DNA from 2 places in the Lysinibacillus sp. GbtcB16 genome. Region 1 is predicted to be linked to the other one. Evidence: riboswitches for the same ligand, from Rfam matches in the RefSeq annotation. Region 1 holds a riboswitch; the other holds the start of a gene.

The links. Region 1 has a riboswitch for FMN ahead of ribE (riboflavin synthase). Riboswitches for the same ligand answer to the same signal wherever they lie in the genome.
Region 2: linked by a shared signal. The riboswitch ahead of KVT27_RS03205 (ECF transporter S component) and the one ahead of ribE (riboflavin synthase) in region 1 are both predicted to bind FMN.

The regions. Positions count from the first base shown of each region.
Region 1 covers NZ_JAGXJV010000001.1:922,417-925,634, forward strand. The annotation lists gene KVT27_RS04475 (ABC-F family ATP-binding cassette domain-containing protein) at 1-1,018, shown strand, start outside; FMN riboswitch at 1,131-1,256, shown strand; FMN riboswitch at 1,375-1,500, shown strand; gene ribE (riboflavin synthase) at 1,707-2,345, shown strand; partial or broken gene ribB (3,4-dihydroxy-2-butanone-4-phosphate synthase) at 2,373-2,963, shown strand; gene ribH (6,7-dimethyl-8-ribityllumazine synthase) at 3,009-3,218, shown strand, end outside.
Region 2 covers NZ_JAGXJV010000001.1:650,631-653,848, reverse strand. The annotation lists gene KVT27_RS03210 (sodium-dependent transporter) at 1-794, opposite strand, end outside; gene KVT27_RS03205 (ECF transporter S component) at 977-1,564, opposite strand; FMN riboswitch at 1,786-1,973, opposite strand; gene KVT27_RS03200 (RNA polymerase subunit sigma) at 2,127-3,218, opposite strand, start outside.

The sequences.
Region 1 (3,218 bases):
GCTTGAGAGCTATTTACGTGGCTATCAGGGAGCTATTATTGTTATTTCGCACGATCGTTACTTTTTAGATGCCCTTGTCAATAAAATTTATGAGATTGAACGCACCCATGGAACAACATACAGCGGTAACTATTCGAAGTATGTGGAAAGCAAGGCGAAAAATCGCGAATTAATGGAAAAAAAATATACGATGCAACAGCAGCAAATCGCCAAAATGGAGGATTATATTGAGCGGAATATTACGATGGCTACTTCCTCGAAAAGCGCTAAGAACAAAAGGAAGCAGCTTGAACGAATAGATCGTCTTGAAAAGCCTCAGAAGGATCTAAAACACGCACAAATGACATTTGCTACAGATAAGAGATCTCATAAAGAAGTGTTGAAGGTAAAAGATGTAGTGCTCTCCTATCAGCTAGAAGATAGCAAAAAAATATTATTGCAAGATATTGAGTTTTCATTGGATAGAGGCGATCGGGTCGCATTAGTAGGTCCAAATGGTGTGGGGAAATCAACGCTTTTGAAGGCGTTATTACATGAATTGTCTCCGGACCGTGGCGTTATCACATGGGGAAATGGTGTGACAATCGGCTATTATGATCAAGAGCAAGAGACATTACATCCTAATAATACGGTATTACAAGAGGTTTGGAGTACTTTCCCTTCAATGGAAGAGGCAAAAATACGATCAGTACTCGGTAATTTTTTATTTACGAAAGAGGATGTATTTAAAAAGATAGCCTCCCTTAGCGGTGGGGAAAAAGCACGTGTAGCGTTAGCAAAGCTTATTTTGCAAAAAGCCAATGTACTTATAATGGACGAGCCGACCAATCATCTTGATTTATTTAGTAAGGAAGTATTGGAGGAGGCGCTATTGCAGTTTGATGGCACCTTATTATACATTTCTCATGATCGTTATTTTCTTAATAAGCTAGCCAATAAATTGCTTGAATTATCACCAACTGGGATGACGGCCTTTTCGGGAAATTATGATGATTATGTTCAAAAAATAAGCCATTAAAGGATTTAGGGGCCACCTCTATAGCAAGAGGTGGCCCCTTTTTAAAAAAATTACAAACAGAAGTATAGATAATATAATTAAATAGTGTTATCGTAAGAACTAGCTAAATAAAATGATCCTTCGGGGTAGGGTGAAATTCCCGATCGGCGGTGATGAAGCAATTCAAAGTCCGTGAGCGCAAGCTGATTTGGTGCAAATCCAAAACCGACAGTAACAGTCTGGATGGGAGAAGGGTATAAGTGCGAGCTTTTTAAATTCAATGTAATTTAGAAGGTCTATTTAACTATGCATTTATGACACTACTTCCCGCAAATATGTTGGGGAGTTTTTTTATTTAGCCAATCAATTGAATAGAAGATGTTCTTCGGGGTAGGGTGAAATTCCCAATCGGCGGTGATGAAGCAATTCAAAGTCCGTGAGCGCAAGCTGATTTGGTGCAAATCCAAAACCGACAGTGATAGTCTGGATGGGAGAAGAACAAATAAGATACTAGTCTATGGAAAAAATGTATATCCAAATAGGCTTATTTATTGATGTCTTATACTCCCAAAACCCCTTTGTCAAAGGGGTTTTTCTTTTTATATGAGCTTTAAGAAGGGAGACGGATAGAAACGTAAGAGTGACGGATAAAAACTCAAAAACCACAGATAGAAGCTATGAAAGATCAGTGTGAAAGCAGGTGAAAGAAATGTTTACAGGTATTGTGGAGGATATTGGCACTATTAAAGCCTTGCAAAGCGATAAGAACAGTATGAAAATTACGGTTCAATCATCTAAAATTGCTGAAGATGTGGGATTAGGGGATAGTATAGCGGTCAATGGTGTTTGTTTAACGGTGACTCATTTTACGGATCAAGAGCTTACGATGGATGTTATGCCTGAAACCGTCAAAGCTACAAATTTACATCAGCTAACAATAGGGGATCCGGTTAATTTGGAGCGTGCGATGTCTGCTAATGGGCGATTTGGGGGCCATTTTGTTGCTGGTCATGTCGATGGTGTTGGGAAGATTTTACGAAAACGTCCGATGGCCAACGCGGTTTATATTGATATCGAATTGTCTGAGGAACTAACAAATTTCTGTATTCTGAAGGGCTCCATAACGATTGATGGCACAAGCTTAACAATTTTTCATGTTGAAACGAATCAGGTCACGATTTCACTGATTCCTCATACTTACAAGGAAACGATTTTAGGTATGAAAAAAGTGGGCGCTTTCGTCAATATTGAAACAGATTTAGTCGGTAAATATATTTTAAACGAAATGAACAATGGGCAAGGCAAGTCAATGATTACTAGAGATTATTTAGCACGACATGGTTTTTAAAATCACATAATGAGGAGATGAAAAATAGTGCTACATGCAATTGAAGATGCCATAGAGGATTTAAAGCAAGGTAAAGTAATCGTCGTAGTGGATGATGAGGATCGGGAAAATGAGGGGGATCTTCTAGCGCTTGCTGAATTTATTACTCCGGAAACGATCAACTTTATGGCGACTTATGGCAAAGGGCTAATTTGTACGCCGATTTCGCAGGAGCTAGCACATCAGTTAGATCTGCACCCAATGGTTCAGCATAATACGGATAACCATCAAACAGCCTTTACCGTAAGTATCGATCATATGGACACAACAACGGGAATTAGTGCCTTTGAGCGTGCATTCACTATACAAAAAATGTTGGGGTCTCAGGCAAAAAAAACTGATTTTCGTCGGCCAGGACACATTTTTCCACTAATCGCAAAGGATAATGGTGTCTTAGAGCGAAGGGGCCATACGGAGGCGAGCATTGATTTAGCCAAGCTTTGTGACAGTATTCCTGCTGGAGTGATTTGTGAAATTATGGGAGATGATGGTCACATGATGCGCTTTGATGAGTTGACAAAGTATGCAGCACATCATGGATTAAAAATGATTTCCATTGAGGCGTTAGCCGCTTATCGAAGTCAATCATTTACAACAAACTAATAACGAGGGAGATATAAAAAAATGGGTCAAACATTTGAAGCACAATTAATTGGGACGGATTTAAAAATTGCGGTAGTCGTAGGTCGATTCAATGAGTTTATTACAAGCAAATTATTAGATGGTGCAATGGATGGATTAAAAAGACACGGTGTAGATGAAGCATCCATTGATGTTGCATGGGTGCCAGGAGCTTTTGAAGTGCCTTTTATTGCGAAACAATTAGCAGAGACA
Region 2 (3,218 bases), 270 kb from region 1:
GCTAAAAATGAAACAAGTACCGTTAGCATAACGACGGAGCCTGCTGAATTCGGTAGACTCACATCTTTTTTGAGGTAGGAACTATATGTAACAAGACAAGAAAATCCAACGGCTAACCCAAAGAAGGATTGCCCTAAAGCTTCTAATAAGGCTTTTCCGGTAATATTTGAGAAATCAGGCCATAAAAAGAATTTTACCCCTTCCATGGCGCCATCTAATGTGACAGCACGAATCACTAGGACAATGAACATAATAAAGAGCAATGGCATCATCCATTTATTCGCCTTTTCAATACCATTTTGGACACCTAATGAAATAACAAGTACGTTTGCTAATGTAAACAAAGCCAAACCTACAATTGTAATCCAAGGTGTCCCAATTATTTTTCCAAATAGTTCTCCAGGATCAATAGCCGGATCAATGACAGCACCCGCTACGCCTAGCCCACTATAAATAAAAATCCAGCCACCGACAACGCTATAAAATGTTAGTAATAAAAAACATCCGAGAACACCCATGCGGCCAATCCATGCCCATCCCTTTTTCGTAGGAGCAATTTTTTTATAGGCAGTGATTGCCTCTGACTGTGTACCTCGTCCTAAAATATATTCAGATAATAGCATCGGGAGCCCAATTAATAATGTAAACAATACAAAGATTAAGAAAAACGCGCCTCCTCCACTTTGTCCGGTTACATACGGGAGCTTCCAAATCGCTCCTAGTCCAATTGCAGCGCCTGCTGATGCTAAAATAAATCCTAACTTACTAGACCACTGTCCTTTTTTTCCACTCATCTCTTCAAACTCCTCTAACTTTCTAAACTCTTCTCTAATTTTACATGAAAATATAGCTTTCGACTAGGTATTACTAAAAAAGAACTAGTTATATTTTGACAACCCGTTACCTTTTTCTATTTTTCTTTCTACATTCCGCCATAAAAAAAACCTCGAGTTCATCCCTCGAGGCTTAGTACATTTTATTTTGTTATATACATAGAACGCTGGCGGTCAATCCATTTACGCATCGTCGTAAATAATAACGCCATAATACCCGTTAATAAAATCCCTTTGACAATATTAAATGGTAAAATACCAGCGATAATCATTTTATAAAGTGAATCACCTACAACAGGCTCCATTCCTAAGAAGTAAGTGTACATTGGTAAAAATACAGCATAGTTTAAAACACTCATTCCTACTGCCATCACAATTGTTCCCATTGCTAAACCTCCAACAAGGCCAGCGATTGTTTTAAAGCGATTAAAAATAAAGCTTACTGGCAAGATGAATAAAATACCTGTTACAAAATTAGCCATATGCCCTACAGGAACGCCTGTTGGAGTGCCTGAGAAAATCCAATCCAACACATTTTTAAACAATTCTACTAAAATACCAGCTACAGGCCCCATTGTGATTGCCGCAAGTAAGGCAGGCATATCACTGAAGTCCACTTCCAAAAATGCTGGGAATGGCGGAATCGGGAAATTAAAAAGCATTAATAAAAATGAAATACTGCTCAGCATGCCAATCGTAATAAACGATTGAAGTTTGACATTTTTCTTCATAGAAAACTCTCTCCTCTTTGCTGATTCAATCTCGCAAGAAGAAAGGTGACGATCTTTCAATTGTTTCATGAAAAAAACCCTTATGCGTTTAATAAAGCATAAGGGAGAAAGGCATAACGAATAAGCGTCCTCATCAACTAATTTTTGAGCACTGTTTAATAAACCATACAAAAAAAGCGCTCGGTCATAGTTCATTTCATGACAATGAATGACGATCGTACCTCCATCTTCTCCCATCCAGACTTTAACTGTCGGCCTTGGAATTTCACCAAGTCAGCCATGCGAAAATTCGCACAGGTCGCGGGCTGAAGAGTTTAACATAAATCAAGCGAGCTAATGAATATATTCATTAGCGATTTATGACTCTATTACCGCCGGTCGGGATTTTCACCCTGCCCCGAAGATGAATCATATTATTTTATTCTACAGCTTTACTATAATGAATTACGAAGTAAAAGTAAATAGTTCTGCTCAAAAAAATCCGATTAAATTGCTATGTTTTATAAATAGAAAAGGCACTCCCGCCATGCAGGAATGCCTCTCTTGTTTTTTCTTCCTTCGACTATGGTAAAAACTGTTTATTCGGTCCCACTGGCTTTGGTAAATAACCCTTTAAATCAAAGCCTTCCCAGCTTTCTTGCACAACATTATCTAAAAGGAGCTGTTGATTAAAGCTAGCAGCTGTTAACATCATGGCCTCAATTAATTGAGTAGCTCGTATTGGTTCCATAGATGTTAAATCAAGCGGAATATCAAAAGTCACAACTACACCTTCCGCTTGTTCAGTGACTGTGTATGTTACATTTTCAGGCACTACCGATGTATAGACATCATCATTTTTATTTTTCATCAGTGTAAGTGCCTCTGTGACTGTCTCAAAAGATTGACGGAAATCTGGTGATAAATATTCTGCACCATTGGAATCATGGTACAAGTAATAATTATAGTGCTTTGCATTCGTTAAGGACATTCCTTGACTTGGCTCACCTTCTTGAGAAAACTCATACGGGGTTCCATCTTCATTTTGGATTTCTACTTCGGTGTATTCAGAGTCTGAGAATGTGTCTTCCATTGTGCCTTTATATTCATTTACTGCAGCAGAGGCAACATCATAGTCATTCCCCTTTGGCAAGACATGGATAAGCTTATCATCCTTTTCCTTCAGCTCACCTTTATAAGGATGATACTCTGTAAACCCTTTAGCCTCCTCGTCAATTTGAGGAGCATACTTTTCATATATCCGTAAGGTAGAAGGCTTCTCTTCTCCAAAATCAGTAGCCACACGTTCATTTGGAATCACATACGTCATAGGAACACTTTCCGCATCACGCCCTGCCAAACCAATACGGAATACGACAGCATCTTTTACATCCTCCTCATAGACAGATGTACGTAAAGATAAAATGCGCTCATGTTCCGCAACAATACTTTTGGAATCCAGCATTTCATCCTGCGTGGCCGCTTCCTTTGCTGCTGAATCCTCTTGCATCGTCGAAAACTGAGCCGTTTCAGGCATACTCGCTTGATCTTTTTGCTCACCTTGATTGTTCTTCAATATTGTGCCAACTAGTATTGTTAGCACAAAGACTGCGGCTACACTCATATAAATCTGCATATTACGTACTTTTGATCTCGTCGTATGCTTTTTAATGGT